One region of the Ruegeria sp. AP11 genome, then DNA from elsewhere that is predicted to be linked to it. Evidence: riboswitches for the same ligand, from Rfam matches in the RefSeq annotation. Region 1 holds a riboswitch; each other region holds the start of a gene.

Evidence for each region. A riboswitch is a leader RNA that binds a small molecule or an ion and turns the genes downstream of it on or off. The one in region 1 is predicted to bind cobalamin.
Region 2: another riboswitch for cobalamin. It lies ahead of ACR3E4_RS02480 (DUF1636 family protein); the one in region 1 lies ahead of ACR3E4_RS01335 (DUF1636 family protein).
Region 3: another riboswitch for cobalamin. It lies ahead of ACR3E4_RS19995 (metal ABC transporter ATP-binding protein); the one in region 1 lies ahead of ACR3E4_RS01335 (DUF1636 family protein).

Annotation. Positions count from the first base shown of each region.
Region 1 covers NZ_JBQFJB010000001.1:246,792-250,062, reverse strand. The annotation lists gene cobW (cobalamin biosynthesis protein CobW) at 1-937, opposite strand, end outside; gene ACR3E4_RS01335 (DUF1636 family protein) at 939-1,313, opposite strand; cobalamin riboswitch at 1,398-1,604, opposite strand; tRNA gene ACR3E4_RS01330 (tRNA-Glu) at 1,834-1,908, opposite strand; tRNA gene ACR3E4_RS01325 (tRNA-Glu) at 1,931-2,005, opposite strand; gene recJ (single-stranded-DNA-specific exonuclease RecJ) at 2,104-3,271, opposite strand, start outside.
Region 2 covers NZ_JBQFJB010000001.1:464,634-467,904, forward strand. The annotation lists gene ACR3E4_RS02470 (ABC transporter substrate-binding protein) at 1-782, opposite strand, end outside; gene ACR3E4_RS02475 (ABC transporter ATP-binding protein) at 795-1,574, opposite strand; gene ACR3E4_RS02480 (DUF1636 family protein) at 1,571-1,978, opposite strand; cobalamin riboswitch at 2,080-2,277, opposite strand; gene ACR3E4_RS02485 (AraC family transcriptional regulator) at 2,608-3,271, opposite strand, start outside.
Region 3 covers NZ_JBQFJB010000002.1:449,317-452,587, reverse strand. The annotation lists gene ACR3E4_RS20005 (TRAP transporter large permease) at 1-752, shown strand, start outside; gene ACR3E4_RS20000 (universal stress protein) at 766-1,170, shown strand; cobalamin riboswitch at 1,367-1,590, shown strand; gene ACR3E4_RS19995 (metal ABC transporter ATP-binding protein) at 1,928-2,680, shown strand; gene ACR3E4_RS19990 (metal ABC transporter permease) at 2,673-3,271, shown strand, end outside.

The sequences.
Region 1 (3,271 bases):
GGTCGTACTGATGACGCACACGGGCACCAACGGCCTGAACCAGCAGGCGCATGGGCTTGCCCTGAACAGCGGCATAGCCCTTGACGCGCAGGATGTTCAGCTCCTTGGCCAGACGTTCGATCCTGGCAACCAGTTCCAGCGGATCGCTCTGTTCCGGCAGCTCGACGATGATGCTTTCGAAATCGTCATGTTCATGGTCGTGATGGCCGTCATGATGCGACGGGCGGGCATCCATGTCATCCTCGGCGGCGGCCTCAAGGCCCAATACGACGCGCACATCCACGACACCCTCGGCAACCTCGACCACGGGCAGCGGGCGCGGGGCTTCGGCGGCGATGATCTCTTTGGCTTTGGCAACGCCTTCGGGACCGGCCAGATCGGGCTTGGTCAGCAGGATGATATCGGCGCAGGAGATCTGGTCCTCGAACACTTCGGACAGCGGCGTTTCGTGGTCGATGGAGTCGTCAGCCATGCGCTGGGCATCGACTGCCTCGACATTCGGGGCGAAACGACCGGCGGCGACGGCCTCGGCATCGGCCAGCGCGATCACGCCGTCCACGGTGATTTTCGAGCGGATATCCGGCCAGTCAAACGCTTTCAGCAGCGGCTTGGGTAGCGCAAGGCCGGAGGTCTCGATCAGGATGTGATCGGGGCGCGGTTCCAGCGCCATCAGCGCCTCGATGGTAGGGATGAAATCATCGGCCACGGTGCAGCAGATGCAACCATTGGCCAGCTCCATGATGTTCTCGGCCGGGCAATCCGGGATGGCGCAGGATTTCAGGATATCGCCATCGACACCGACATCGCCGAATTCGTTGACCACAACGGCCAGACGCTTGCCCTGCGGGTTTTGCATCAGGTGGCGCACCAGTGTGGTCTTACCCGAGCCCAGAAAACCTGTGATCACGGTGACGGGGAGTTTCTCAAGGTTGCTCATCTCAGGCTCCAATCGGGGGAATGCGCGAGGCGCAGTTTTTGCGGAAATGTTCGGGGCGCTCGCGCCATTTGACCAGACCGTCCTCGGTGGCCAGATATTTGGTTGCGCCGTCAACGATGACGTCGACATGATCGGTCTCGTTCAGGTTCTCGTAGACGAATGTCCAGCGATCCGGCCCGCCACGCAGCACGATGGAACAGCCCTGATCGCAGTTCGACAGGCATTCGACGGCTCTCAGGTTGACGCCATCGGGCAGGTCTGCCTGTTCCAGAGCCTGATGCAACAGGGTGCCCGGGCGCTGCGCGTCATCCTCGACGGGCAAGCCGCGACGGCAGGTGGTGCAGACCAGCAGCTCAACCGGTGCGGTCTCGGTCATGTCTCTCATCCCCCCAATCCTATACGTGGGGGACGGGGTCTCATGCGGGTCACATTTGACCCGACACCGGAACACCCCGTCCGGTTTCATCTTCGGGCGCTGGCAGGTCTCCCGGCTTGCGGATATCAGAGCGTCTGCCCTGTCGGATGTCCCGCCTTCCCGGCCTTGCGGCCAGTGGCATTGGGCACCCTCTCCGGTCACGGTCGCGGGGGCGGCTGCGTTTGGCGGATAACCCGTTGACGCATTCCCTTTTCATCTGCTGTTGCAGACACCAACGAAAGGCTCATGCGGCAGCGGCAGGCCGCTTGTCAAGCGAGTCGCGCCGATCTGTGATCAAGCGGATGAAAAAGCGACCTGTAGAGGTCGTTGGGCGGCATATTCTGTTCAGGCTGCGGCGTTGCCTCGTTGAACGGATCGGTCCGATCCAGTTAAACGCAATACTCGAACGATCGGGTCGGCGCCGCGCGATATAACATCTATGAGGCCTGATCGAAGGCTGAAGCGGAGAGGATTGGATAAATGGCAGCCCGTAGGGGAATCGAACCCCTCTTTCCAGGTTGAAAACCTGGCGTCCTAACCGATAGACGAACGGGCCACTTGGGTCCAGACAAGCAAAATGGCAGCCCGTAGGGGAATCGAACCCCTCTTTCCAGGTTGAAAACCTGGCGTCCTAACCGATAGACGAACGGGCCACGCTGGCTTGTGGAGGGCCTTTTACGGTTTCACCCCGACCCCCGCAAGCCGAAAAATGCAGGGATGTGAAAGTTTTTTGGTGGGCTTCAGATAGGCTTTATCCAGCTTCTGCCGCGTCCTCCAACCTCAGTTGTACAGATTGGCGCCCACCCCATGTGTTAACCTCAAGCCGGCCCGCAAAATGGAACCGCGCGCCGCCGTGATTTGACAGCTTGTCACCCAGCGGACCATCAAACGCACCGAAGGCGATGGCGTCCAGCCCGCCGGACATTCCGTCGGACAAAGACAGCTTCAGATGCGTCTCGCCCACGCGTTTGGCAAAGCGCACCTGCAGGTCGGGCAGTGCATAGCGTGGGGCAGGGGCCGCGGCCCCGAATGGTCCTGCCTTTTCGATCTGTTCGATCAGATCGACCGTCGCGGCCCCCGGCATCAGCGCCCCGTCCAGTTTCAGATCGGCTGGGCCGCCTTGCCCTGCGCCCTGTTTCGCCAGCAACTCGGACAGCCGCGCCATCGCAGGCTCCAACTGGTCGCGCATCACCGTCAGGCCGGCCGCCATCTTGTGACCACCGCCCTTGACCAGCAGCCCCTCGGTCGCCAGTCGCTGGATCGACGCGCCCAGATCCACACCCGAGACCGAACGGCCCGAGCCCTTGCCCTCGTCACCGTCAAAGCCGATCACGATGGCAGGGCGGTTCGCGGTTTCTTTCAGGCGCGAGGCGACAATGCCCACCACGCCGGGATGCCAGCCCTCGCCTGCGGCCCAGACCAGTGGCGTGTCCAGCCCGCGTTCCTCGGCCTGTGCCATGGCTGCCGCGCGCACCGCGTTCTCGATGTCGCGCCGTTCCGCGTTCAGAGCATCCAACCGTTCGGACAGGGCTTCGGCTTCGGTGACCGAGTCGGTACTCAGCAACCGTGCGCCCAGATCGGCCTGCCCTATCCGCCCACCCGCATTCACACGTGGACCTAGCAGAAACCCCAGATGATAGCTGTTGGGGGCAGTGTCCATGCGCGCCACATCCGACAGTGCCACCAGCCCCGGCCTCTGCCTTTGGGCCATGACTTTCAGCCCCTGCCGCACCAACGCCCGGTTGGCCCCGATCAACGGCGCGACATCCGCCACCGTCGCCAGCGCCACCAGATCCAGCATCGACATCAGATCCGGCCCTTTGGCACCGGCGGCCCGCAATTGGCGACCCGCCTCGACCAGCATCAGGAACACCACGGCAGCAGCGCAGAAATAGCCCAGATCGCCGCTTTCGTCCTGC
Region 2 (3,271 bases), 220 kb from region 1:
TGCTCTGCAGTCACATTGCCGTAGTTCACGATCACGATCATTTCCGGGTTGCGCTCGACGACTTCTTCCCAGGTCACCGTGGCCCAGCTCTTCTCGAAGTCGTCCAGAACATTGCGCCCGCCTGCGGCTTCGATCAGGGCGGTGGGCATGGCATAGCGTCCCGCGGTAAAGGGAGTGTCCTCGCCGCTGTCATAGACAAATACACGCAGCGGTTCGTCACCGGCATCCAGATCGGCGTTGAAATCTGCAAGCTCTGCCTTGTAGCCGTCCACCAGCTCTTGCGCCTGATCCTCGACAGCAAAGATGCGGCCCAGATTCAGCAGATCGGTATACATGTCATCCATGCTGGCCTTGTCTTTTTCACCGATATGGATGCAGCTTTCGGTCAACTCATAGACGTCGATGTCAAACGCGGCCAGGGTTTCGGGCGTGACTTCGCCACCAACCTTCATGCCATAGTTCCAACCGGCAAAGAAGAAATCGGCATCCGCCCCGATCAATACTTCCTTGCTGGGGTATTTCGAAGACAACTCGGGTAGTTGCTCGACTCCTTCGCGCATCTTCTCATCCAGTGTTTTCCAACCAGAGATACCGGTATAGCCCACCATGTGGTCCGCCAGTCCCAGCACCAACATCATTTCGGTCAGGTTGACGTCGTTGGAAATCGCTGCTGTCGGGACTTCGTCAAAGGTAACGGTACGGTTGCAGCTTCGTACCGTGGTTTCTGCCAGTGCCAGGCTTGCTGTACAGGACAGCCCCAATGCCAGGTGGAGTAGTTTCATTCAGGTGATCCTTTAGTTCAGTTGGAAAGAGAAGTGATTGTTCTGACTGCGGCTCAGCTGTTCCAGCCGGGCCGAGACACGAAATGCACCCGACACGAGGTCTTCGGTCAGGACATCCTGCGGGGGGCCGAACACCAGCGACTGGCCATTCTGCATTACCAGAATGTCGTCACAGAACGTGGCCGCCATGTTGAGGTCATGTAGCGACACGACAACGGTGATGTGGAGGTCGCGCACAAGTTCAAGCAGCTCTAGCTGATAATGGATATCGAGGTGGTTGATTGGCTCATCCAGAACCAGCAGCCGCGGCGCTTGCGCCAGGGCACGGGCCATCATCACCCGTTGGCGTTCACCGCCCGACAGGGTGCCGATCTGCCGGTCGCGCAGATGTATCAGCTTGGTTTGGCGCAGCACGTTCTCGATGACCTCGGCACAGTGCTGGCCGGGTGTTGAAAAGCTCTGGCGATGTGGCAAGCGGCCCAATGCCACCACGTCGCGCACCGTCAGGGCAAAGTCATTGGGTTGCTCTTGCAAAACCGCTGCAACCGTTTGGGCAGCGGTCTTCGGCGGCATGGTCCAGATATCTTCACCATCAATCCTGACCGTACCGCTGGACGGCCGATGATACCGATAGAGCGTGCGCAATAACGAGGACTTCCCCGCCCCGTTCGGTCCGACGATCCCCAAAATGCGCCCGGCCTTCAGATGAAAGTTGATTGGATGCAAAATCAGCGGCACCCTGGCCGAGGGCCTCCAACTTACGTTCTCGACATACAGCTCCGCGGCGTTCATTGAACAGGCTCCGCGCTGCGCTCAAGGGCGATGATGCTGGCCGGAACCCGTGCCAGTGTGGATTTGCGCAGCTTGCCTGGTCTGTCGACAGAGCTGCTCCACCCGTCATGTAGATGGGCATAGCGCCGGGCGAATTCGATCAGATCATCGACATCGGTGTCCGGGTCAATATCGCCAAACAAATATGTCGCCTTGTGCGAGCCGTGATAAGCCACCGTGCAGGGTCGATCACATCCCGCCATACAGGCCACGCCCGAGATTTCGAAATCTTCGGGAATTGCGTCCTTGGCGTTTTCAAAAGCCTTTCGCAGCCGGGCGATCAGCTCATAACCAGGCTGGCAGGTTTTGCCCTTGTGTCGGCAAGAGATGCAAACGGTAATTCTGTGTGTGGCAGCCCGGCCCATGTCGCCCTCCGCAAAGTTGCGGGGTTGATTGCGAGCCAGCCATGTTTACGGCTACAGCCGAGTGTTCCATCGTGGTCTCCTTCCGAGGCACCCCGCCCGGGTTGAGTTGCGTTACGATGGCAGGTCTCCTGACTTGCGGGTCGTCGCTTCTCCGATCCTTCCCAGCCTCTCCGGGCCAGTGGCATCATCGGGTCGCTCGCCGCTTACAGTTGCGGGGGCAGTCACGGAATTGGCCAAAGCCGCACCGTATTCCCTGTGTTGGAATCACTTACTCCAACTCCATCAAAGTGAGCGATATCAGCAGATTCGTGGATGCGTCAATCGTGGAATGAGAAACACGTTGCAACACCGAATGTTGTCTTCCATTTCCTTCTGAACGAATACTTTCAGCCGATCGCTCATTCTAAAGACAAGAACCAACAAGTTGCAGCGGTTCATCTGGGTATAAAACGGTCATTCGGGGCACTATGCAGCAATTGTCACCTTGGCTCACAACCGACCAGCGCCCATGCGGCAATGCCTTTGCGGCTGTGGTCAGAAATCGGCACTCGGAATGGCACGCCGATAAAGAAGGCTTTCATTGCCGCCCGGGCAATTCAGATCGGAGGATATTTGATCAAGTTGTGCGGTTAACCTCTTGGTTTGGACATCCGCTCGGATGACGGAGAGCGCCCGAAACGCCGACCAAAGGCTCGCGTGAAATGGGCATGGTCACTGTAGCCTGCGAGCATGGCGATCTCTGACAGGGGGGCCTCGGTCTCCAGGATCAGTGCGCGCGCCCGGTCCAGTCTCACACGATCGAGCAAAATACGGTAGGACAGGCCTTCAGCGTCGAGCCAGCGTTGCAGCGTGCGCCGGGCGACACCGACCATTCGCGCGGCACCGTCGATGTCCGTGTGACCGTCAATCAGGCGTAGCGTGATGACAGCGGCAAGGCGGTCGATGTCGCATTCCTGTCGCCGCAATTTGATTTCCGCGAGAATGTCGCGCGAACTGAGCCGAAGCGCTTGCCTCCCCCTGGACCCCAGCGCGGGACGGGACCAAAGCGCAGCCGATGGGAACGCGATCCCGTCGACAGCTGAATTGAAGTGCCAGGGAATACCTGTAGCGTCTTCGCGCAACGCCGCCTCCAAGCCGGTCCCTGCGGTGCGTGTTTCCATATGCGAAGGCTTCCAATCCGGGCCACAATAGGCCCGCGCTACCTTTGCCATTACGGGCAGAATATGGTCGGCGTGCTGTGTCGCGCCCGCACCTGTAACGGCCGTCTGCCGATAGCTCCACACCACGAGATCG
Region 3 (3,271 bases), on a different contig from region 1:
CGACGTTCTACACGATCTATATCGGCGTCCGTTGCCGTATTCAGCCAGAGCTGGGCCCTGCCCTGCCCGCAGATCAGAAGTTTACAGCGCGGGAAAAAGTTGGCGCTGTGCTGAGCATCTGGCCCTTCGCTCTGCTGATCGTTGTTGTGCTGGGTGTCATCTGGGGCGGCATCGCCACCCCGGCCGAAGCGGCAGCCTTTGGTGCCGCAGGCGCATTCATCATCAACTTCATCTATGGCAAACTGACCAAAGAGGTTCTGGTTGAATCTCTGGTTTCCACGGTCAAGCTCAGCGGTATGGGTCTATGGATCCTGATCGGTGCCACGATCTACCTTAATGTGTTCAACACGCTGGGCAGTCAGGATCTGTTGACGAACCTGGTTCTGTCCATGCCTGGCGGGGCGACCGGCATCCTGCTGATGATGATGCTGATCATCCTGATTTTGGGCATGGTGATGGACGACTGGGCCATTATCCTGTTGTGCACTCCGCTGTTCATTCCGATCGTGGATGAGCTGGGGATCGACAAACTGTGGTTCGGCGCGCTGTTCATCGTGAACATCCAGATCGCCTATCTCACACCACCGTTCGGTTTCGTTCTGTTCTGGATCAAAGGGGTGCTGCCCAAGGACGTCAGCATGGGCGATGTCTACAACTCGGTTGGCCCCTTCGTGGTGTTGCAGTTCGTCGGCCTCACGTTGATCTTTATCTTCCCGGAAATCGCAACCTGGTTGCCCAACGCGCTGAAGTAGAAGGCTAAATCAGATGTTCAATCACATACTTGTTCCCGTCGCGCCAGGACATGGTTCGGAATACGGCCCCGCAATTGCTGCAGCACAAAAACTGCTGAACGAAGGTGGTCGGATTTCCGTGTTGTCCATTCTGGAAGAGTTGCCGTCTTACATCGGCTCGTACTTCCCTGAAGACCAGATGCAGAAGAGCATTGATGGGGTCTCGGACGACCTGCGCAAAGAACTTGGCTCGGAAGAGGTTGAGATCCATGTGGTCGCAGGTCATTCCACCAACACGATTCTGAGCTGGCAGAAGAAGCACAAACCCGATTGCGTTGTAGTCTTCTCGCACCGCCCGGGGTTTTCAGATCTGTTTCTCGGCTCCACGGCTGCGCGTGTTGTGCGGCATGCCAACTGCAGCGTGGTGGTCCTTCGCTAACCTGAACACCGAGGCGTTAACCTCAGATGTGACATTATTTGGGGCGTCGCGTTTCTGCGGCGCCCCAAGTGGTAGTTTAAGGCACTTCATCTCGCGAATGCGACAGCGTCATTGGCACCAGCCCAGAGACACCCGCGATTGTAACAGACATTCAATCCTTACCGCCATTTTGATCCTTGACCATTTTATGCGCGCAACGTTATCTGCCTGCGATGGTTCTCAACGGCATTGAGTCGGCGAGATGAAATGGGAACGCGGTGCGGTGCCGATCTAGGCCACCAATTCCGTGACTGCCCCCGCAACTGTAAGCGGAGAGCGACCCCGAAAAAACCACTGGGCCCCCGAAGCGGGGAAGCCTGGGAAGGTTCGGGGTAGCGATGATCCGCAAGTCAGGAGACCTGCCATCCGAATATTAACTGAACCGGGCGGGGTGTCCCGGAGGGAGAGATAAATGTTTGAAGCGCTAGCCGCTGACCTACATCATCGTTCTGCCACGACCCCGTCTCAGCGGAGGCGGCGATGCGTCGGACAATCGATACTCAACATCATGGGCTAGACCCAAATGGCCGCTCTGGCCAAAACCGCATCGCGTATTTGGTACAACCGAAAGCGTGCACGTCATGAGCCGCGGTGACTCCGGCGGGCGATCGCTGAAAATGCGCGGGTTCTGTCTGACGAATATGAGCATCGCATCCTTGATCGGTTGCGCCCTGATTGCGGCCGCAATCCTCTGGCTTTGCATTCTGGCGGTGCTTTGATGTCGGCGGTGCTGGAAATCCGCAATCTGGCGCTCGGGTACCCGGGACTTACGCTGTTTCGTGGCCTGTCGATGGATATCGAGCGCGGGTCGACGCTGGCCGTGCTGGGTGCCAATGGCTCGGGCAAAAGCACGTTTATAAAGATGTTGATGGGCCTGATGGACCCATTGGCGGGCAAACTGACTTGGCCCGGCGGAACACCGCGCGAGATCGGGTATCTTGCGCAGATGACCGAGTTTGACCGGCGTTTCCCAATCCGGGTCCGCGATCTGGCGGCGATGGGGGCCTGGAAAGGGTTCGGCCTGCGCGGACGTCTGGATCGTGACACCAAGGCGCGGGTTGATGCGGCGCTGGATGCAGCCGGGGTCCTGAACATTGCAGACCGGTCGCTGCACACGTTGTCGGGGGGCCAGTTGCAGCGTGCACTGTTTGCCCGTGTGATCATGCAGGACGCGCCCATGATCTTGTTGGATGAGCCTTTTGCCGCCGTCGATCAGAGCACCGAGGCTCATCTGCTGACGCTGATCGATCGCTGGCGCGAGGAAGGGCGTGCGGTGGTTCTTGTCGTGCATGATCTTTCTTCGGTTCTTGACCATTGCAGCCATGCGCTGCTGCTGGGCGGTGAGACTGCAAGCTATGGGCCGGTTGACACGGTTCTGACGCCTGACCGCCTTGTCGCGCAGAATTATCTTTCCGCAAGCCAAGTGTCCTGGATGTTCCGAGGCGTGCAGTCCGGAGGCAGTCATGCTTGATATCCTATCTGAGATGTGGAGCTTCGCCTTCATGCGCCGTGCCTTCGTGGCAACCACGGTGCTGTCCGCATCTGTCGCTCCGGTTGGGGCCTTTCTGGTTCTGCGCCGCTTGTCGCTTGCCGGAGAGGCCATGGCCCATGCCATCACGCCCGGCGTTGTCATCGGCTTCGTGACAGCGGGGCTGTCGGTCTTTTCGCTGCTGATCGGAGGGCTGATCGCCGGGGTCGGCGTGGCCATCCTGACGGCGTTTCTGGCCCGCAAAACAATCCTGCGCAGCGATGCCAGCCTGGCCTCACTTTATCTGATCGCCCTGGCGGTCGGTATATTCATCCTGTCGGCCGCGGGCTCTGCGGTGCCACTCAAGAGCTTTCTGTTCGGGTCGATCCTGGGGATCGACGATGCCTCGATGATCCTGGTCGGGTCTGTCGCGACATTCACGCTGATGTCTTTTGCTGTGCTTCTGCGACCGCTGATCGTCAGCACTTGCGATCCCGTGTTCTTCGAGGCCCAGACGAAACGCCCATGGCTTATCGAACAGGCCTTTATGTTGTTGCTGGTTTTGAACCTGCTCGCTGCATTCAAGACTCTGGG